DNA from 3 places in the Mesorhizobium sp. M1D.F.Ca.ET.231.01.1.1 genome. Region 1 is predicted to be linked to each of the others. Evidence: predicted binding sites of a transcription regulator. Region 1 holds the regulator's gene; each other region holds the start of a gene.
What was found. Region 1 encodes LexA, which represses DNA repair genes until DNA is damaged. Its sites were predicted from a motif close to TGTTCNNNNTGTGTTCNG; they were not measured.
Positions count from the first base shown of each region.

Region 2: a site for LexA is predicted at 3,416-3,433, ahead of EN874_RS08145 (helicase-related protein). Genes of this name have one in related genera too.
Region 3: a site for LexA is predicted at 3,144-3,161, ahead of EN874_RS21045 (metallopeptidase family protein). Genes of this name have one in related genera too.

Region 1 is NZ_RZOZ02000001.1:612,295-619,634, reverse strand. It holds gene EN874_RS03115 (SurA N-terminal domain-containing protein) at 1-916, shown strand, start outside; gene trpD (anthranilate phosphoribosyltransferase) at 913-1,923, shown strand; gene trpC (indole-3-glycerol phosphate synthase TrpC) at 1,928-2,779, shown strand; gene moaC (cyclic pyranopterin monophosphate synthase MoaC) at 2,846-3,340, shown strand; gene glp (gephyrin-like molybdotransferase Glp) at 3,342-4,547, shown strand; gene lexA (transcriptional repressor LexA) at 4,664-5,398, shown strand; gene EN874_RS03085 (ComEC/Rec2 family competence protein) at 5,403-7,340, opposite strand, start outside.
Region 2 is NZ_RZOZ02000002.1:354,066-361,405, forward strand. It holds gene phaR (polyhydroxyalkanoate synthesis repressor PhaR) at 1-550, opposite strand, end outside; gene EN874_RS08130 (hypothetical protein) at 579-869, opposite strand; gene EN874_RS08135 (acetyl-CoA C-acetyltransferase) at 856-2,040, shown strand; gene phbB (acetoacetyl-CoA reductase) at 2,165-2,890, shown strand; gene EN874_RS08145 (helicase-related protein) at 3,612-6,974, shown strand; gene EN874_RS08150 (RNA-binding S4 domain-containing protein) at 6,990-7,340, shown strand, end outside.
Region 3 is NZ_RZOZ02000008.1:82,070-89,409, forward strand. It holds gene EN874_RS21030 (error-prone DNA polymerase) at 1-607, opposite strand, end outside; gene EN874_RS21035 (DUF6504 family protein) at 604-2,082, opposite strand; gene EN874_RS34425 (hypothetical protein) at 2,024-3,121, opposite strand; gene EN874_RS21045 (metallopeptidase family protein) at 3,304-3,741, shown strand; gene EN874_RS21050 (DUF1737 domain-containing protein) at 3,974-4,180, opposite strand; gene EN874_RS21055 (CoA ester lyase) at 4,210-5,088, opposite strand; gene EN874_RS21060 (DUF4173 domain-containing protein) at 5,410-6,972, shown strand; gene EN874_RS21065 (response regulator transcription factor) at 6,976-7,340, shown strand, end outside.

The DNA.
Region 1 (7,340 bases):
CGCCGACGCAGCCTTCTCGCTCAACGCCAACGAGGTGAGCCCGGTGGTCCAGGGCGCCTTCGGCCCGGTGCTGCTGCGCGTCACCGAGATCAAGCCGCAGGTGGTGAAGTCGCTCTCCGAAGTGTCCGACCAGATCCGCAAGGACATGGCGCTCGGCGAGGCGAGCCGCATCTTGCTCGACGTCCACGACAGCTACGAGGACACCCGCGCTTCGGGCGCCTCGCTTGCCCAGGCGGCGGAAAAGCTGAAGCTCAAGGCCGTCACCGTCGACGCCATCGACCGCACCGGCCAGCGGCCGGACGACACGGTCGTCAACGACCTGCCGCAATCGGCCGACCTCATCAAGGCGGTCTTCGAGGCCGAGCCGAACACGGAGAATGAAGGCCTGACGACCGCCGACAACGGCTTCGTGTTCTATGAAGTCCAATCGATCACGGCAGCGCGCGACCGCACGCTGGACGAAGTCCGCCAGAAGGTGGCAGCCGACTGGACCGCCGCCGAGACCGACAAGCGGCTCGACGCGAAGGCCGGGGAGCTGGAAAAGCGCCTCAAGGCCGGCACGGCGCTCGATGTGATCGCAGGCGAGCTGAAGCTCGAGAAGCAGACCAAGCGCGGCCTGAAGCGCGAAGCCGACGATGCCGATTTCGGCAAGGAAGGTGCCGCGGCCATGTTCGGCGTCGGCGAAGGCGGCACGGGCCTGATCCCCTCGCCCACCGGCGACGGCCAGATCCTGTTCAAGGTCGCCGAAGTCTTTGAACCGGCCGGCGCCGATGGCAGCTCCGTCCCGGACGATGCGCAGAAATCCTTCAGCGCCGGCATATCCGACGACCTGCTCGACCAGCTGGTGGCGCAGCTGCAGTCGCAGTATGACGTTCGCATCGATCCGGCCGCCGTATCGCAAGCACAGACACGATGAGCGCTCTCAAGACACACATAGCCAAGGTCGCCACTGGCACCGCGCTCTCCTTCGAGGAAGCGCGCGAGGCTTTCGACATCATCATGTCGGGCGATGCGACGCCGGGCCAGATCGGCGGTTTCCTGATGGCGCTGCGCGTGCGCGGCGAGGCCGTGAGCGAGATTTCAGGCGCGGTCGCCACCATGCGCGCCAAGATGCTGCGCGTCGAAGCCCCGCATGGCGCCATCGACATCGTCGGCACCGGCGGCGACAACTCGCACTCGGTCAACATCTCGACCGCCTCGGCCTTCGTCATCGCGGCGGCGGGCGTTCCGGTCGCCAAGCACGGCAATCGCGGCCTGTCCTCGCTGACCGGCTCCGCCGACGTGCTGATGGCGCTCGGCGTCAAGATCGACATTCCGCCTGAGACGATCGGCCGCTGCATCCACGAGGCCGGAGTCGGCTTCATGTTCGCGCCGGCGCATCATCCGGCGATGAAGCATGTCGGACCGATCCGGGGCGAGCTCGGCACCCGCACCATCTTCAACCTGCTTGGACCGCTGTCCAACCCGGCCGGCGTCAGCCGCCAGATGGTCGGCGTCTTCCTGCCGGAATGGATCATGCCGGTGGCCGAGACACTGAAAGCACTTGGGGCCGATCACGCCTGGGTCGTGCATGGCGACGGTTATGACGAGATCACCACCACCGGCGAAACGCAGGTGGCTGAGCTTGCCGGCGGCGAAATCCGCAGCTTCACGCTCACCCCGGAAGTGGTGGGGCTGAAGCGCCACAGCAAGGAAGAGCTGCGCGGCGGCGATGCGGCCTACAATGCCAAGGCATTGCGCGATATGCTGCGCGGCGATGCCGGCGCCTATCGCGACACCGTGCTGATGAATGCCGGTGCCGGGCTGGTGGTGGCCGGCAAGGCGACGACGCTCGCCGACGGCATTGGGGCCGCCGCGCAAGCCATCGACAGCGGCCGGGCGCCTGCGGTGCTCGACAAGCTCATCGAGATTTCGAACGGTTAGAACCTTGTCCGACATCCTGCGCAAGATCGAAGCCTACAAGCGCGAAGAGATCGCCGCGGCGAAGCTCAGCGCGCCGCTTGCCGAGGTCGAGGCGAAGGCGAAGGATGCGGAACCGCCGCGCGGCTTCCTTGCGGCCCTCGAGGCCAGGCGGAAGGCCGGCGGCTTCGCGCTGATCGCCGAGATCAAGAAGGCAAGCCCCTCCAAGGGTTTGATCCGCGCAGACTTCGATCCGCCGGCGCTCGCCAGGGCCTACCAGCAAGGCGGAGCGGCCTGCCTTTCGGTGCTGACCGACGCCCCGTCCTTCCAGGGCGCGCCGGGCTTTCTGACAGCCGCGCGCGCCGCCGTCGGCCTGCCCGCCCTGCGCAAGGATTTCCTCTTCGACCCGTACCAGGTCCACGAGGCGCGGGCCTGGGGCGCGGACGCGATCCTCATCATCATGGCAAGCGTCGACGACGTTCTGGCCGGCGAGCTCGAGGCAACGGCCTTCGAGCTCGGCATGGACGCGCTGGTCGAGGTGCATGACGAGAAGGAGATGGAGCGCGCGCTCACGCTCTCGTCTCGGCTGATCGGCATCAACAACCGCGATTTGCGGACCTTCGAGACCAGCCTCGACGTTTCGGAGCGGCTTGCCGCCATGGTGCCGGCCGACCGGCTGCTGGTCAGCGAGAGCGGCATCTTCACCCATCAGGACTGCCGCCGGCTGGAGAAGAGCAAGATCGGCACCTTCCTCGTCGGCGAGAGCCTGATGCGGCAGGCCGACGTGGCCGCCGCGACCGCGCTTCTGTTGACGGGCAAGGCTCCGGCCAATGCATCGGCCCGAAAATCGACTCCGATTTTTGGAGAGCACGATGCATAGATTCAAAGTGTTAGAACGTACTTTGTGCGTCCAAGTGGACGCACGTCGTTCTAAGGCCGTTTGAGGATGCCTGCGCTTACCCATCTCGGCGCCAAGGGCGAAGCCAACATGGTCGATGTCGGCGACAAGGCCGAGACGACGCGAACGGCCATTGCCGAAGGTTTTGTTTCCATGCGGGCGGAAACGCTGGAGATGATCCTGGCCGGCGACGCCAAGAAGGGCGACGTGCTTGGCACGGCGCGCATCGCCGGCATCATGGCCGCCAAGAAGACGCATGAGCTTGTTCCGCTCTGCCATCCGCTGCTTCTCACCAAGGTTGCGGTCGATATCGAGCCCGACCGCGCGCTCCCCGGCCTGAGGGTCACCGCGCTTGCTCGCGTCACCGGCAAGACGGGCGTCGAGATGGAGGCGCTGACCGCGGCGTCCGTCGCCTGCCTGACCATCTACGACATGGCCAAGGCAGCGGACCGCGCCATGGTGATTTCCGGCATCAGGCTGGTCGAGAAGACCGGCGGCAAGTCGGGTGACTACAAAGCTGCCGAACATGGGGCAGGCTCCTAGGATGGCGCTGGTTCCGGTCGCCGAGGCGCTCGAACGCCTGCTGGATGGCGCGACCGCGCTGCCTGGCGAAAGCGTTCCGCTCGCCGATGCGGCAGGCCGTGTGCTGGCCGAACCGGTGGCAGCGCTGCGCACGCAGCCGCCCTTCAACGCTTCGGCCATGGACGGCTACGCCGCACGCGCCGAGGACGTGGCGTCAGTGCCGGTGCGGCTCTCCGTTGTCGGCATGGCGCCCGCCGGGCGAGGCTTTGCCGGCTCCATCGGCAAGGGCGAGGCCGTGCGCATCTTCACCGGCGCGCCCCTTCCCGAGGGCGCCGACACCGTCGTTATCCAGGAGAATGTCCGCGACCTCGGTGGTGGCAGCATCGAAGTGACCGAGCCGACCGCGCAGGCACGCAACGTCCGTCGCCGTGGGCTCGACTTCGGCGAAGGTGACGTGCTCCTCCATAAAGGCCGAGAGCTCGATCCGGCAGCGCTTTCGCTAGCGGCGTCGGGCAACCACCCGAGCCTCAATGTTGTGCGGCAGCCGCTGGTCGCGATCATCGCCACCGGCGACGAACTATTGCCGCCCGGCAGCGCGCTCGGTCCCGACCAGATCATCTCGTCCAATGCCTATGGCGTCGCCGCCGCGGCCCAGTCGGTCGGGGCGCGCGCGCTCGACCTCGGCATCGCCGCCGACCGGCAGGACGCAATCGCGGCTCTGGTCAGGAAAGCGGTCTCAGCCGGCGCCGACGTCATCGTCACGCTCGGCGGCGCCTCGGTCGGCGACCACGACCTCATCCACGACGTGCTGACCGGCGAAGGCATGCAGCTCGATTTCTGGAAGATCGCCATGCGCCCCGGCAAACCATTGATGTTTGGCCGGCTAGGCAACATCCGCTGCATCGGCCTGCCCGGCAATCCGGTGGCGAGCCTTGTCTGCTCGCAATTGTTCCTGAAGCCGCTTCTGGCGCAGCTGGGTGGCCGCAACTACCGACAGGACATCCGCGCCGCCCGGTTGGCCGCCGCGATGCGCGCCAACGATCTCAGGCAGGACTATGTGCGCGCCGTCGTGCGCGAGGAGGCCGGACGGCTGGTCGCGACACCGTTCGGCATCCAGGATTCCTCGATGCTGAGGACGCTCGCCGACGCCAACGGCCTGATCGTGCGCGAGCCCTTCGCCCCGGCGGCGGAAGCCGGCGCCGAATGCAGCGTTCTGATGTTACGCTGAACAAAACGTCAACACATTCACTAAACTTTAAACGGTTGCGGAACACAACTGGAACAGATAGTGTTTGTTCTGGGTTTGTTTTTCTGATTCTGGTTTCAGAACCCATGGGGGCCGCCATGCTGACGCGCAAACAACATGAACTCCTGATGTTCATCCATGAACGGCTCAAGGAAAGCGGCATTCCGCCGTCTTTCGACGAGATGAAGGAAGCGCTCGACCTTGCCTCGAAGTCGGGCATCCATCGCCTGATCACGGCGCTGGAAGAGCGCGGTTTCATTCGCCGGCTGCCGAACCGGGCGCGTGCCCTGGAAGTCCTGAGGCTGCCCGATTCGATCGCGCCCGGCCTCAATGCCGCGAAGAGATTCTCGCCAAGCGTCATCCAGGGCGGCCAAGGCAATCTCGGCCGGCAGATCAAGCCTGCGGCGCCCTCGCGCACGCCTACGCCCAGCAATGATGACGATGCCGTTTCGGCCGTATCCATTCCGGTCATGGGTCGCATCGCCGCCGGTGTGCCGATCGATGCCATCCAGCATCAGACGCATTCGATCACAGTGCCGCCGGACATGATCGCGGGCGGCGAGCATTATGCCCTGGAAGTCAAGGGCGACTCGATGATCGAGGCCGGTATCTTCGACGGCGATACGGTCATCATCCGCAACGCCAACACGGCAAGCCCGGGTGAGATCGTGGTGGCTCTTGTCGACGACGAGGAAGCGACGCTGAAGCGCTTCCGCCGCAAGGGTGCCTCGATCGCGCTCGAGGCCGCCAATCCCGCCTATGAGACCCGCATCTTCGGGCCGGACAGGGTTAAGGTGCAGGGCAAATTGGTCGGGCTCATTCGCCGCTACTGAGCGGCTATGGCTTTGCCTCTGGCTTTTCGGGCCGCTTGTAAGGCGCCAGGCCCCTCGCCTCTCGCGAGTAGCTCCGCTGTTCGTGCCAGGGGCGATAGGACTTCTCGACGGCGTATTGAATGACAGGTTGCGCCGTCGCCGATTGCGGATCGAAGAAGACGGCAGCGCTTCCATCGCGAGCAAGTTGGCGTTTGGTGACGACAAGAATGCGTGGATCGCGGCAAGGATTGTAGGCCGTGGCGTCGTTGATGACGATGAGGTCGGCATAGCCGCAGGCCGGCCTGGCGCTGTCGCGGTTTTCGGCAAGCGCGACGATCGCGCCGGTAGGATGCCGGCCGATGCAGAGATCGCCGGTGCAATAGAATGGCGATCCCGGCGGCAGGTCGACGGGATCGGCAATATCCAGCGCGCCTTTGGCGAATGTCTCCGGCGGCACGATTTCCTCGGCTTTCAGCGCGCGCTTCCAGTTGTCGGTGGTGAACTCGTTGGAGCGTTCGCGGTTGATAGCGAGCTCGCCGCCGCCGATCGGCATTGCCACCAGATGCGCGTCCTCCGAGATCAACACATCCGGCGTGCGGACATGCGGAATGGTGAGCAGGGCAGCAAGCGCGAACGGCACGGCTGCCAATCTGAGCCAGGTGGTGGCCATGGTCGCGATGACCAGCGCGATCGTCGCCAGCAGCACCGATTGGATCGAGATCAATCCCACGGCATCGACAGGCGAGCGCTCGGAAATCCATGCCGAAATGGCAATCATCGCGGTCAGGCCCTTGCCCATCACGTAGAGGAACGGACCGTCGAAGCCGAACGGCATCGCCAACGCGCTCAGCACGGCGAACGGCATGACGAGCAGCGAAACGATCGGCATCACCGCCAGATTGGCGAGCAGACTGAGCGGCGAGACGCGCTGGAAGTGCCAGATCGCAAACAGTAGTGTCGCGCTGCCCGCGATGAGCGAGGTTACAGCGGCGCCACCCACGCCGACCGCCAGTTTTCGCGACAAGAACCCGAGGAAGGAGCGCTTTGCCGGCGGCACGATCGCTTTGCCGGCGCGATAGTCGGCAAAGCCGGCATAGGCGCCGACCAGGGCGGCGGTGGCCGCGAAGGACATCTGGAAGCTCGGACCGACCACTTCGTGCGGCGAGACAAGGATGACGGCGATGGCCGAGATCGCCAAATTGCGCATCGTCAGCGCCGCGCGGTCGAAGAGCACGGCGACCAGCATCACGGCGAGCATGATGAAACTCCGCTCGGCCGCCACCACGATGCCGGAGATGACGAGGTAAGCCGCGATCGAGGCAAGCGCGATCGCCGCGGCGTATTTCTTCACCGGCCGGCGCGACGAGAAATCCGGAAACAGCGCAAAGGCGCCGCGCAGCAGGAACATGATCGTGCCGGCGACCAGCGCCATGTGCAGGCCGGAGATTGAGATGATGTGATAGATGCCGGTGCGCCGCATCGCTTCGTTGATGTCTTCGGGAATGCCGGCGCGAACGCCGACAATCAACGCCGCGGCGATTTCGCCTTCGGACCCGCCGATGGTGTTTCGGATGTGGTCGGCGATGTTCTCGCGCGCGTTCTCAATCGCCGAGGCGATGCTCGTCTCTGCCGGCGGGGCAGTTGCCGGAAGGACTTTCGGATCGCCTAGGAAAAAGCCGCTGCCGCCGATGCCGGAAAAATAGCTGTCGAAGGAAAAATCATAACTCTCGGGGCGGACCGGGCCTCTCGGCGGCAAAAGCCGCGCATAGCCCGTCACCAGCGATCCAGCCTTCATGTCCGGCGGCGTCCTGCGCGCCGAGAGCCTGACGCGGTCCGGCGCGTAGCGCAGCGTCGGATGCGCGGTCGACACGAGATCGATGGTCAGCCGCACCCGCCCATTGGCCATCTCCTCGGCGACGACGACGCGCCCGGTCAGCCGCGTCTGGATTTCGGAGCCGAGCAT
Region 2 (7,340 bases), on a different contig from region 1:
CCTTCAGTTCCTGCAGATCGTCGGATTTCTCTTCCTTCTTCGGCGGCTCGGCCGAGGCAGACGCATTGGTCCCTGCCGATGGGAACGGCGTGAACATGCGCATGGCGTTCTGGAACATCTCCACGTTCCGCCGTGTCTGCTCCTCCAGCGCTTTCATCGGCGTCTTCATCATGTCGATCGGCGTCTTGCCGAACGCGCCCTTCAGTTGCTCGCGGAACCGTTCCTGCTCCTTGGAGAAGGCGATCATCGACTGTTCGAGGAAGCTCGGCACGATCATCTGCATCTGGTCGCCGTAGAAGGAGATCAGCTGGCGCAGGAACGGGATCGGCAGCATGTTCTGCCCGTCCTTGTTTTCCAGCTCGAAGATGATCTGGGTCAGCACCGGATGCGTGATGTCGTCGCCGGTCTTGGCGTCCTGCACCGTGAACTCCTCGCCCTTCTTGACCATGTCGGCCAGATCCTCGAGCGTCACATAGGTGCTGGTGCCGGTGTTGTAGAGCCGGCGGTTGGCATATTTCTTGATGACGATTGGGTCGTCTTTTGCGGCCATCCGTATCCTCCCCAGGATACCGGCGCGTTCAGAGTAAGCGGCCGGTAACGATTGCGCCATTTGCCGAGGATATGCGCAAAAGCGTCATAATTCCAAGTGCTTTGTGCAGTGCGGCATCATTTAATGCGGAAAGGGCGGAGCAAATTGTGCTGCGCGGCAACGGCTGCGCCGTCACGATAAGCGCCCGACCTGCTTGCCGCGCATGGCGGCCATGCCCATTTCCGGTTTGACTCAGGTCCTTGAACGGGCAAGAAAAGTCCTCAAGGATAGCCCGAAACACGACACCTCGAAGTCTGGAGAAGAAAATGTCCGCTTCCAATTCAATCGTCGTCGCCAGCGCCGCCCGCACGGCGGTCGGCTCCTTCAACGGCAGTTTCGCCGCAACGCCCGCGCACGAGCTCGGCGCCGTCGTCATCAAGGAATTGCTGTCGCGGGCCAAGGTCGATCCGGCGGAAGTGGACGAAGTCATCCTCGGCCAGGTGCTGACAGCCGCTCAGGGCCAGAACCCCGCCCGCCAGGCTTCCATCAATGCCGGCCTGCCCAAGGAGACGACCGCCTGGGGCCTCAACCAGGTTTGCGGCTCGGGTCTCAGGGCCGTCGCGCTCGGCATGCAGCAGATCGCCACCGGCGACGCCAGGGTGATCGTCGCCGGCGGCCAGGAATCGATGTCGCTGTCGCCGCACGCCCAGCACCTGCGCGCCGGCGTCAAGATGGGCGACTACAAGATGATCGACACCATGATCAAGGACGGCCTGTGGGATGCCTTCAACGGCTACCACATGGGCAACACCGCCGAGAACGTCGCCCGCCAGTTCCAGATCACCCGCGACGACCAGGACGAGTTCGCGCTGGCCTCGCAGAACAAGGCCGAAGCCGCGCAGAAGGCCGGCAAGTTCAAGGATGAGATCGTCGCCTTCACCGTCAAGGGCAGGAAGGGCGACACCATCGTCGACCAGGACGAATATATCCGTCTCGGCGCCACGCTGGACGCCATGACCAAGCTGAAGCCGGCTTTCGACAAGGATGGCACGGTCACCGCAGCCAACGCATCCGGCATCAATGACGGCGCCGCCGGCGCGCTGCTGATGACCGAGGCCGAGGCCGCCCGGCGCGGCATCACTCCGCTGGTCCGCATCGCCTCCTGGGCGACCGCCGGCGTCGATCCGGCGATCATGGGCACCGGCCCGATCCCGGCCTCGAAGCGGGCGCTGGAGAAGGCCGGCTGGTCGGTCAAGGATCTCGATCTCGTCGAGGCCAACGAAGCCTTCGCCGCGCAGGCCTGCGCCGTCAACAAGGGCATGGGCTGGGATCCCTCGATCGTCAACGTCAATGGCGGCGCCATCGCCATCGGCCATCCGATCGGCGCCTCCGGCGCCCGCGTCTTCAACACGCTGGTCTATGAGATGCGCCGCCGCGGCGCCAAGAAGGGTCTCGCCACGCTGTGCATCGGTGGCGGCATGGGCGTCGCCATGTGCGTCGAGGCGCTCTGAGCTCGGCGAATAGCGAATAGGGAGTAGCGAATGGGGAAGAAAAGCGCTGCGCGCCGGGACGACAGGTCCCTACTCGCTATTCGCTACTCCCTATTCGCTCAGACGATTTTAAAGGGAGGACCACATGAGCAAGGTAGCAATCGTCACGGGCGGATCGCGCGGCATCGGCGCGGCCATATCGGTGGCTCTGAAGAATGCCGGCTATTCGGTTGCCGCGAACTATGCCGGCAATGACGAAGCGGCTGGGAAATTCAAGGCCGAGACCGGCATTCCCGTCTACAAATGGTCGGTCGCCGACTACGACGCCTGCGCCGCCGGCATCAAACAGGTCGAGGCCGATCTCGGACCGGTCTCGGTGCTGGTCAACAATGCCGGCATCACGCGTGACGCCATGTTCCACAAGATGACCCGCGAGCAGTGGAAGGAGGTCGTCGACACCAACCTCTCCGGCGTCTTCAACATGACGCACCCGCTGTGGAGCGGCATGCGCGACCGCAAGTTCGGCCGCGTCATCACCATCTCCTCGATCAACGGCCAGAAGGGCCAGGCCGGCCAGGTCAATTATTCCGCCGCCAAAGCCGGCGACATCGGCTTCTCGAAGGCGCTGGCGCAGGAGGGGGCCCGCGCGGGCATCACCGTCAACGTCATCTGTCCCGGCTATATCGCGACCGAGATGGTCAAGGCGATCGACGAGAAGGTGCTTAACGAGCGCATCATCCCGCAAATTCCGGTCGGCCGGCTCGGCGAGCCGGAAGAGGTCGCGCGCTGCGTCGTCTTCCTGGCGTCGGACGAGGCCGGCTTCATCACCGGCTCGACGATCAGCGCCAATGGCGGCCAATATTTCACCTGAGATCCATTTTGCCTGAGATCTTTTGACACCGCGGCAGCCGGCCCGACGCAATCGGGTCGGCTGTTTTTCCGGGCCGCGCGATGTATGCCTCAATTCGGCACGCAAAAGTTAACGGCCTCCCCGCGCCCTGTGCGAAACCTTGTTCACAAGCTGTGAGTTTTCGGTGCGCAAGCTGTGGACAACACCATATCTGGGGGTGAACAAACCGGGAAAATGCGTGGATCGCTGATTCGTCGCCGATTCGTTCCGGCTTTGACCGCAAAGTTAACGCCGAGGCTCGGAAATGGCGCTGAAAAGATTAACGGCGGTTAGGAAAGATCAACCATTTCATAATCTTGGCGACCGCGCCCAAGCCGGCGATGATCGTTCACCAGCAAAAGTTAACAGCCCCCGCGGCCCGTCCGAGCCAAGCATGAAACGGGCCAGTTCCCGGATTCAGCATGTGGTGAGACTCATCGTCAAAAAATCCACATATAGCCGTGAACAAAACCTGAATCAGAACGAGTCAGTGATTCGTCGCCGATTCGTTCCAGACTCGTTCCAACGGTTAATCTGCAACGGATTTGACCTTGCCTGTCGTTGCGCCATCTCTTGATGCCATCTCTTGATGGGAACATTCCGCTTTCGCTTCGCGTCTGAAATCCCTATGTGTCGGCTGTCATACGCGGCGGCACCGCCGCGTCCCCGACAACAAGCGGCAGAAAGCGTCATTTCCGGGCCGATGAATATCCAGCCGAAACACTCCCAGCCGCTGATCCTTTCGGGCCGCGACGTGACCGCCGTGCTCGGCCCCACCAACACCGGCAAGACCCATCTCGCCATCGAGCGCATGGTGGCGCACGAGACCGGCGTCATCGGCCTGCCGCTGAGACTTCTTGCCCGCGAGGTCTATGCCCGCGTTTGCGAGAAGGTTGGCGCGCACAAGGTGGCGCTGGTCACCGGCGAGGAAAAGATCGTTCCGGCGGGCGCCAAATATTCCGTCTGCACCGTCGAGGCGATGCCGCGCGAGACCGATGCCGCCTTCGTCGCCATCGACGAGGTGCAGCTTGCCGGCGACCTCGAGCGCGGCCACATCTTCACCGACCGCATCCTGCATCTGCGCGGCCGCCAGGAGACGCTGCTTCTGGGCGCCGCCACCATGCACGGCATCCTGCAGAAACTGCTGAAGGGCGTTTCGGTGGTGACGCGGCCGCGCCTGTCGCACCTTGCCTATGCCGGCTCGAAGAAGCTCACCCGTCTGCCGCGGCGCACGGCGATCGTCGCCTTCTCGGCGGACGAGGTCTATGCGATTGCCGAGCTGATCCGCCGCCAGCAGGGCGGTGCCGCCGTCGTGCTCGGCGCGCTCTCGCCCCGCACCCGCAACGCCCAGGTGGAGATCTTCCAGTCGGGCGACGTCGACTATCTCGTCGCCACCGACGCCATCGGCATGGGACTGAACCTCGATCTCGAGCACGTCGCCTTCGCCCAGAACCGCAAGTTCGACGGCTACCAGTACCGCAACCTGACCGCCGCCGAGCTCGGCCAGATCGCCGGCCGCGCCGGCCGCCACCTGCGCGACGGCACCTTCGGCGTCACCGGCCAGGTCGATCCGTTCGACGAGGATCTGGTCAAGAAGATCGAGGGGCACGATTTCGACCCGGTGAAGGTGCTGCAGTGGCGCACCGCCGACTTCGATTTCTCCAGCCTCGACGCGTTGAAGCGCTCGATCGAAACCAACGCGCCGGTCGAAGGCCTGACCCGGGCGCTGCCGGCGGTCGACGCCCAGGCGCTGGAGCACCTGTCGCGCGACGAGGACATCAGGGCGCTCGCCACGGCCAAGGAGCGCGTGGCGCTGCTTTGGGAAGCCTGCGCGCTGCCCGACTACCGCAAGATCGCGCCGGCCCAGCATTCTGACCTCATCGCCTCGATCTACATGGACCTTGCACGCCGTGGCCATGTCGATGAGAATTACATGGCCGAGCAGGTGCGGCGAGCCGACACCACGGATGGCGATATCGACACGCTGTCGCACCGGATCGCCCAGATCCGCACCTGGACCTTCGTCTCCAACCGGCCTGGCTGGCTGGCCGATCAGCTACACTGGCAGGAAAAGACGCGCGAAATCGAAGACAGATTGTCGGATGCGCTGCATGAGCGGTTGACGAAACGCTTCGTAGACCGCAGGACTTCCGTCCTCATGCGGCGCCTTAGAGAAAATACCATGCCTGAAGCCGAAATCAGCCCAACCGGAACCGTCCTCGTCGAAGGCCATCACGTCGGCGAGTTGCAGGGATTCCGCTTCACCGCCGACCAGAGCGCCGGCGGCGAGGACGCCAAGGCGGTGCGCACCGCAGCCCAGAAGGCGCTCAGCGCGGAGTTCGAGGCGCGCGCCGAGCGCTTCGCCGCCTGCGCCAATGGCGATCTGGCGTTGGGCTCGGACGGCGTCCTGCGCTGGATCGGCGCGCCGATCGGCACGCTGGTCGCCGGCGACGAAGCACTCAAGCCGCGGCTCGTGCTGCTCGCCGACGAGCAGCTTACCGGCCCGGCCCGCGACAAGGTGGCGGCGCGCGCCGAGCGTTTCGTGAATTTCCAGATCGAAACGCTTTTGAAGCCGCTGGTCGATTTGAAGAATGCCGAGCAGCTCGCCGGCATCGCGCGCGGCATCGCCTTCCAGCTCGTCGAGCATTTCGGCCTCATCAACCGCCGCGACATCGCCGAGGAGATGAAGTCGCTCGACCAGGAGGGCCGCGCGGCGCTGCGACGCCTCGGCGTGCGCTTCGGCGCCTACCATGTCTTCGTGCCGGCGCTGATCAAGCCGGCGCCGGCCGGGCTGGTGACGCTGCTGTGGGCGCTGAAGAACGACGGCAAGGACAAGCCGGGCTTCGGCGACGTGGTGCATGCGCTGGCATCGGGCCGCACGTCGGTGGTCATCGACCCGGCCTTCGACAAGACCTTCTACAAGCTCGCCGGCTATCGCAATCTCGGCCGCCGCGCCGTGCGCGTCGACATCCTCGAGCGGCTGGCCGACCTGATCCGTCCGGCGACCAACTGGAAGCCCGGCCTCGGCCAGCGTCCGGACGGCGCCTATGACGGCCACGCCTTCATGGTGACGCCGCCGATGATGTCGATTCTCGGGGCCACCGCCGACGACATGGAAGAGATCCTCAAAGGTCTGGGCTATCGCTCCGAACCGAAGCCGGCCGCCGAGGTGAAGGCCAAGCTCGACGCGCTGGACAACGCGGCCCGCGAGGCCGCCGCCGCGAAGCTCTCAGCGGAGGAGGCCGCTCGGATAGCAAAGGCGGCCGAGGCATCGACCACGGATGCCGTTGCCGAAGCGGCTGCCGAAGATTCGGAGGCGGCGGCTGAAGTGCACGCCGCCAAGGAAGCCGAAACCACAGGCGAGCCTGCTGCCGAAGCAGATGCAGAACCCGCTGCTGAAGCAGAAGCGCGCACCCAAACCGTGGCGGCGAACGACGCCGCGGCGGAACAAACCGATGAACTGGTTGCCGTTGCCGAGGCTGAGCCAACTGCCGAAGCGGCACCTGCGGCGGAAAGTGGCGAGAGCGCTGCTCGGTCCGATACCGCCGCGGCAACGGAAGCCCCGACGGACGCCGCACCGGAAGCCGCCGCCGGCGAAACCGCAACCGAGCAGGAAGAGCCTAAGCCGATCCTTTTGTGGCGGCAGGCCCGTTTCGACCATCAGCGGCCGCGCCACCGTCATGACAACCGCCGCGACAATCGTCCCCGCAACGGCCAGGCGGCACGCGATGGCCAGCCAGGCGCCACGGGTGGCCAGGCCGGCGATCGGCCGGCTCATGAGGGACGCCGCGACCAGCGCGAGGGCGCCGGCAAGCCGCGCTTCGATCGCTCGAAGTTCAAGCCGCGCCCGGAACGTGACGGCGAGCGGCGCGACGGCAAGCCGCAAGGCGAGCGCACCGACCGCCGCGAGGGGCGGCCGGACTGGAAGGGCAACAGGCAGGACGGCAAGGGCAATGCCGGCAAGCCGGCCTTCCAGGGCAAGCCGCGCGACGAGCGCCCGCAGCGCTTCGACCCGGACTCGCCCTTCGCCAAGCTCGCCGCCTTGCGCGACCAGCTGAAGAAATAGCCCAGGCCGGTTGCGATGGTTGGAGAAGGCCGCCAGCGCATCGACAAATGGCTGTTCTTCTCGCGTGCGGTGAAATCGCGCTCGCTGGCGGCGAAGCTGGTGGTTGCCGGACGCGTCCGCATCAATCGCGACAAAGCAGCGCAGGCCTCCGATCTGATCAAGGCCGGCGATGTGCTGACCATCACGCTCGACCGCCGGATCCTGGTCTGGAAGCTGCTCGGCTGCGGTTCCCGGCGCGGCCCGGCCGAGGAAGCGCGCCTGCTTTACGAGGACATGTCGCCGCTGCCGACGCCGAAGGGCGAGGCCGTTCCCGACGCCATTCCGGCGCTGCGCGAGGCCGGCAGCGGACGCCCGACCAAGCGGGAG
Region 3 (7,340 bases), on a different contig from region 1:
GCGGCCGGCGGTCGGCGGCATGATAGAGCACGTCGTTGGTCGCCATCAGCGGAATGCCGGCATGTTTGGCCATCGCCGCCGCCTGCTCGATGCGGAAGCGGTCGTTGCCGCCGTAATCCGGCGCCACGGCGAGCCGGAGCGCTGCGCCGAAGCGACCCTTAAGCCGGCTAATGAGCGCCAGATTGCCTTCCGCGCCTCCCGACAGGCCGGGCAGCACCGCCAGCGACATCAGGTCGCCCCATTCGAGCAGGTCGCCGAGCTCGAGCAGCGTCGCGCCCTTCTCGTTCTCGTCGCGCAGATTGGCCTGCGTCAGCATGCGGCAGAGATGCCCCCAGCCCTTGCGGTCGCGGGGATAGGCGAGGATGTCGGGCGTGCCGTCGCGGAAAACCAGGCGGCAGCCCGGATGATAGGCGAGCTTCTCGACCTTGGCCTGCTGCCAGGCCCGCACGACGCCGGCAACCGTGTTCCTGTCGGCAAGGCCGATCGAGGAAAAACCGTAGAATTTGGCCGTCACCACCAGTTCCTCCGGCTTGGAGGCGCCGCGCAGGAAGGAGAAATTCGAGCTTATGCCGAACTCGGCATAGGGGATGGCGGTCAGCGCGTTCATGCGAAGACACCGTGCATGAACCAGCGCGGCGCGGCCTGCGCGGCGCCGCCGTAGAGGCCCTGGCGGTAGAGCCAGTAGCGGCGGCCCTCGCTGTCCTCGATGCGGTAATAGTCGCGCGTCGGCGCTTCCTCCTCGCCGGGCAGCCGCCGCCACCATTCGGCGGCGATGCGCTCCGGCCCTTCGGCGCGGGCCACACGATAAAGCGCGCGCCGCCAGCGGAAATTCATCGGCGGGCCCTCGGGGATCTCGGTCGCCGGCACCTCGATCGGCTCGGGCGAGCGGAACAGCCGCACCGGCCGCTCCGGCGGATAGATGGTCATCGGCGGGGCGGCCCGGTCGGATTGTTTCGGCGGCATGCGCCTTTGCGGCGCTTCCGCGAAAGGAACGATTGCGACGGCGCGTTCCGGCAGGTGGCTTTCGACGACGGCCGGCTTCAGCACGGCGGCCTCGCCGAGGCGGGCGCGGATGCGGTCGGCGAATAAAGCGATGTCGGCGTCGTCGTCGTCGGCCTCGCCGGCAAGGTCGCCCTGAGCCAAGTCGAAGGCGGCGACCGAAAGCACCGACAGCCGCACGAGGTCGAAGCCGAAGCCGGCATCGATGTTTTGCTCCAGCGCGGTCAGCCGCTCATGGAACAGTTTTCGGATCAGTTGCGGCTCGCGCATCGGGCGCGAGGTACCGACCGCGATGCGGCTGACGGCGCCGTCGACGCGGAAGAGGAGAAGGGCGAGCGCCCTGGCACCCTCGCCGCGGCGCTCGAGATCGGCCTTCAGAGCGATGGCAAGCCGGCTCACCAGCCGCTCGATGTCGTCGGTGAGCATGACCGGTTCGGCAAGATGGCGCTCGACCGAGAGCGGCGCCACGGGAAGGCGCGGCGACACGGCCTCGTCGAGGCGGCCGAGCGCCTGATCGAGGCGCAGAAGCAAGGTGGCGCCGAAGCGGCGGGCGAGCGGGGCGCGGGGCGCGGCCATCACCGCGCCCGCCGTGCGCAGGCCGACGCTTTCCAGGCTGGCGCGGGTCTCCGGCGCGATGCGCAGCGCGGACAAGGGAAGCGGCGCCAGAAGCGCCTCCTCCTCGCCGAAGGCGACGATGCGGTCGCCGTGGAAGCGCGCCGCCGCCCAGGCGGCTCCGGGCGTCGAGGCAAGGCCGGCGCGGACATCGAAGCCCTGCTCGAAGAAACGGGTGAGGATCTCGTCCTGCATGGCGCGCTCGCCGCCGAACAGATGCGTGCAGCCGGTGACGTCGAGGAAGAGCCCGTCCTCGCCGTCGATCGCCACCAGCGGCGTGTAGCGGTCGCACCAGTCGGCGAGGCCTTCGAGCAGACGGCGGTCGGCCTCCGTGTCGGCCTCCATCACATCGATCGACGGATGCATGGCGCGCGCATCGGCAATGCCCATGCCGCGCTTCAATTTGAGCGCCTCAGCCCGCTCGTCGAGGGCCGCGATGCGCTGGGTGTTGTTGTCGCGATGGCTGATCACCAGCGGTGGGTGAGGCGAGGGCAGGTGATGCGAGGGCCGGGAACGCCAGGACCGCCCCAGACGCTGGCGCAGGATCCGCTCCGCGCAAAGGTACGGGAACCACAGCGACAGAATTCTCTGTTCTTTCGGCAAAAGCGTGCTCATCGGGGTTCCACTCCAGTGTGAATTGTCCGGGCAGGGCCTTGCGGCTCTTGCCGATATCGACGGTGAAGGCGGGGCGGCCGATCGAGCCGGCGAGTGGGCCGGCGACCGTCCGGCGCGCTGCCGCCGGCGCGGCCGAGACGATGAGGCGCACGGGCGCGGCGGTGGGCTCGGCCTCGCCGGCCTGGCGCAGCAAAAGCACCGGGCGGCCGGCGCTTTGGGCGCGGGCGTGCAGCCGCCGCGTCGCGGTCAGGTCGAGGAGCCGCGGGCTGCCGCGGATCTCGAGGATGACGGCGGCGAAGGCCGTCATGCGGGCGGCCTCCTCGGCGATCCACAGCGCGTCGAGCAGTTTCGGCGCCTCGGAGAACAGCAATTGCTCGGGCTCGATGCCGAAGAGGGCGTGGAGCCCCTTGGCATAAGGAAAGCCGGCCTCGCGGAAGATCTCCGCCGTGCCGATCCAGAGGACCGGCAGGCCGTGCTTCTTTCTGAGGATCAGGCTGGTGAGGGAGAGCGCGAAGCCGGCGCCGGCGCCGGCATCGCGGGTCTCCAGCCCATGGATTTCGCTGAGCGCTGCCTTGGGCAGGCCGCCGCCGAGTGCCGCGTCGAGACCTTCGATGCCGGTGTGCAGGAAGGCATCCGGCGAGGCCACGGCAAGGCCGCGCCGGACAATGTTGGTCCCGGGGGTGATGCCCGATCCGGCGGCATCGCCAGCTATTTGTTTTTCCGCAATTCCGGACGGAAAACCGCTTCGCACTTTTCCTGGAATTGCTCGCCCCGGAATTGTTCGGGGCGCGCCGCTTGCCGGCGCTTCCAGGCGCTCGGGCAGCGTTCCCTCGATCTTCGCGATCTGGCGGCGCAGGGCAAAAACAGTTTCCCGCGCCACGACGCTCATCGCCATGACGTTCACTTCCGACAGCAGTTGTTCCTGTTATGTTCTTATAGATTCCAGAGGGCTTCGGAAGAGTCAAGCGGAGTCATAAAGAATTTATTCCTTCTCTCTTCAGCCTAAGGCGTCCCGCCAGCCGGCTCATTTGCCTCGATCGGCGCGAAAGCCTATATGCCGGGATCAAAGGAAATTTCATGGCCCGCATCTACAAGACCCGCACCTGGCACGACCAGCTCTCGCCGTCGATGGACGAAATGGAGCTTCTGGCGCTGGAGGCCTACGCCCATCTGCCGGAAGACTTCCGCAAGCTCACGGGCGAGATCATCATCCAGATCGCCGACTTCCCGACCGACGAGATCATGGACGACCTGTCGCTCGAGACGCCGTTCGACCTGCTCGGCCTGTTCGAGGGGCGCGGCATCGCCGATCGCTGGAACCCGCAGACCGGCGAGGGGCCGAACCGCATCACGCTCTATCGCCGCGCCATCCTCGACTACTGGGCCGAGAACGAGGAGACGCTGGGCGACATCGTCACCCATGTCCTGATCCACGAGATCGGCCACCATTTCGGCCTCTCGGACGACGACATGGAGCGGATCGAGGAGGCGGCCGAGCAAGCGGCGGCGGGGTAGAGACTGTTTGGAAATTCTACTCCGGCGGCCATCTGCTGGCGTTTTCTGCGCTTCCGGTGCTCACGGACCCAAATGTCCGCTCCGCTCCGGTTCTCGAAACCACCACCATATGACTCGCCAGAGCGAATTTCGAAACAGTCTCTGAGCGCTTTCGCCGTTTCCGGGCGCCGCCTCGTTCCTTCGCGCGCCCCTCTGCCCTGTTGGCATCTCCCAGGGAGAACTCGGCTGTAATCTACCAATCGCTGAGCTTGGTGTCGGGTCCGTATTCCTGGCCCTCGACGTCCTTCACCACGGCCTGGCCGCAGCGCATCGACTTGGTCGTCTTGTCATAGGCATAGGTCGGCGAGCCGAACAGGTGCCAGCCCTTGTTCAAGGCCGCCGTCACCTTGTGGCAGAAGGTGGCGTCGTCCGGACCAGACAGAAAGCGGTAAAGTTTCATTTTTTAACCCTGTCATGAATATCCGCGCATCATGCGCCGATGATTGCGGCCTTCGCCAGAAGTTTCTCGGCCTCGGCCAGATGCAGCCGCTCGACCATGCGGCCGTCCAGCGCGATGACGCCCTTGCCGGCATTTTCAGGCAGCGCGAACGCGTCCCTGATCGCGCGCGCCCTGGCCAGCGCCTCCGGCGCCGGCGCAAAGGCGCGGTTCGCCGGCTCGATCTGGGCAGGGTGGATCAGCGACTTGCCGTCGAAACCCATGGCGGCCGCCTCGGCGCATTCGCGGGCGAAGCCGTCCAAGTCGCTAAAGTCGTTGGCGACGCCGTCGATCACATCGAGGCCGCCGGCGCGGGCCGCGAGCACCAGCTGCAGCAGCCAGGGCATCAGATAGCGCCGGTCGGGCGTCGCCAGAATGCCGGTCGCCTTCACCAGATCATTCGTTCCGGCAACGAAACAAGCCAGACGAGACGCCCGGTCGCGGCCGAGCTCGGCGATGGCGCCGACGTTGAGCAGCGCCTTCGGCGTCTCGATCATCGCCCACAGCTTCACCGTATCCGGCGCGAAATTGTCATCGAGCAGATCGCCGGCCTCGAGGATGTCGCGCGGCGTGCCGACCTTGGGCAGAAGGATGGCGTCGGGCTCGGCCTTGGCGACGGCCAGCAGGTCGTCGATGCCCCATTTGCTGGAGAGCGGATTGACGCGCACCACCATCTCGCAACGCCGTTGGCGTCCGGCAAGGATGCCGGCAACCCTGTCGCGAGCGGTCGCCTTGTCGGCGGGCAGGACGGCGTCTTCCAGGTCGAGGATGACGGCGTCGCAGGCCAGCGAGGCGACCTTGGCCAGCGCCTTGTCGTTCGAGGCGGGGATGTAAAGCACCGAGCGGCGCGGTTTGTAAGGGTCAACGGCCATGGCCGATCTATGCCGCCTTGAGGCGGGTGAGGCAAGGCGCAGCCCCCTTGAGAGGTCTCAAGGGGAGATTGCGCCTGCACCAAATCTGCAAATCAATGCGGAAAACCTCCTCCAATCCGCCCCGACCCCACCGCGCCAGCGCGCCAAACAGCCGGCCATGCAAACACATCGCAAACCCCGCCGGTCCCTGCCGCGCCGGCTGCGCAACGAAGGCTGGTGGCTCGTCGAGCCGCAAGGTCCCACGGCGGCGGTGCTTCGCTTCACCCTGAAATCGCGTCCGGCATGGAGCCGCCGCATGACAAGCGGCGGGAAGGCGCAGCGATGACGACGATGACCATGCCGGCGCCGACGATGAAGAGGTCGCTCGCCCCGAGCTATTGCCGCCGCATCGGCGCCGGCATCCTGCTGGTGGCGCTCGCGGATTTCCTTTTCTACGGCCAGCCGGCCGGCATCACGGTCTTCCTGTTCGGCATCGTGCTTGCCGGCGCGGTCGTCGCCGTGCATCCCGCCGCCCTGAGCGACGGCCGGGTCTGGCTCAGGCCTCTCGCGCTTTTCGCAGCGCTGCTGCCGCTCATCGAAAATGTCAGCCCGCTATCGGTGCTGGTCGCGATCGTGGCGCTGGCGGCGTTCGCGCTGTCGCACGCCGGGCGGCTGCGCGCGGGCGTTGCCCGTATCGCCGGCCAGCTCTGCCTCTTCTCGATTGCGGCGCCATTCCGGTTCGTTCGCGACTTCTTCCGCTGGCGCAAGGTGGCGCGCCGGCTCGGGCGGCGGCGCATCCGGCTGGCAGCGACCGCCGTCTGGGCGATGCCGCTGACCCTCGGCGCCGTCTTCCTGGCGCTGTTCGGCGTCGCCAACCCGATCATCGAACACTGGCTGTCGCTGATCGACCTCTACGCGCTGCTGGAACGCATCGAGGTCGGGCGGCTTGTCTTCTGGGTGATCGTACTGGCCGGCGCCTGGGCTTTCCTAAGGCCGCGCCTGCCCCGCTTCCTGTCAGGCATCAAGCGGGTCGCGCGCGCCGCGCCGGCGGCGCGGCCGGCGAGAACCGCGGCCGAGGACATCATCTTCGGCAAGGCGGCCATCCTGCGCGCGCTGATCGTCTTCAACGCCCTGTTCGCCGTGCAGACGGTGCTCGACGCCGCCTATCTCTGGGGCCGCGTGGCACTCCCGGACGGGCTGACCTATGCCGCCTATGCGCATCGCGGCGCCTATCCACTGGTCGTCACCGCGCTGCTCGCCGCCGGCTTCGTGCTGGCGGCGCTGAGACCCGGCAGCGAGACCTCGAGCGACCCGCTGATCCGTGGGCTGGTCTATCTCTGGGTGGCGCAGAACATCGCGCTGGTCGTCTCCTCGATCTTGAGGCTGAACCTCTATGTCGGCGTCTACGCGTTGACCTATCTGCGCGTCGCCGCCTTCATCTGGATGGGACTGGTGGCGGCAGGGCTGGCGCTCATCATCGCCCGCATCGCGCTCCAAAAATCCGGCGAATGGCTGCTCTCCGCCAATCTTCTGACGCTTTCGGCGGCGCTTTATGCCTGCTGTTTCGTCAACTTCGCCGCGCTGATCGCCAACTACAATGTCGACCATTCCCTCGAAATGACCGGACAGGGCGTTCCCCTCGACATCTGGTATGTGCGGTCGCTAGGTGCGGGCGCATTTCCCGCCCTCGACCGCTTCATTGACCGTCACGCCCCGACGAACGCCGAAGATCCAGCCTTTCGCCAACTAATAGGGATACGCCCGGTCGACGAAGGCGCGTATCGCGCTGTCCTGAATCACTGGCGGGCCTGGAGCTTTCGCGACTGGAGGCTTTTGCGCTATCTCGACAGGCGCGGCTCGCTTGCCAATCCTGCCGTCACCCAACCTTATGCGCCGGGCCACTGATCGATGCCGCACACCATCCTCGTCGCCGACGACGACCCGCATATCCGCGAGATCATCTGCTTCGCGCTGGAAAAGGCCGGCATGAGGACGCAGGCCGTCGCCGACGGCGGCGCCGCCCTCGAGGCCGTCGGGCGGCGGGCGCCCGACCTCATCGTGCTCGACATCGGCATGCCGGAGATGGACGGGCTGGAGGTCTGCCGGCGGCTCAGGCAGCGCTCCGACGTGCCGGTGCTGTTCCTGTCGGCGCGCGACGAAGAGATCGACCGTATCCTTGGCCTCGAAATGGGCGGCGACGACTATGTGACGAAGCCGTTCAGCCCGCGCGAGCTGGTCGCCCGCGTCAACGTCATCCTGCGGCGCGCGCGTCC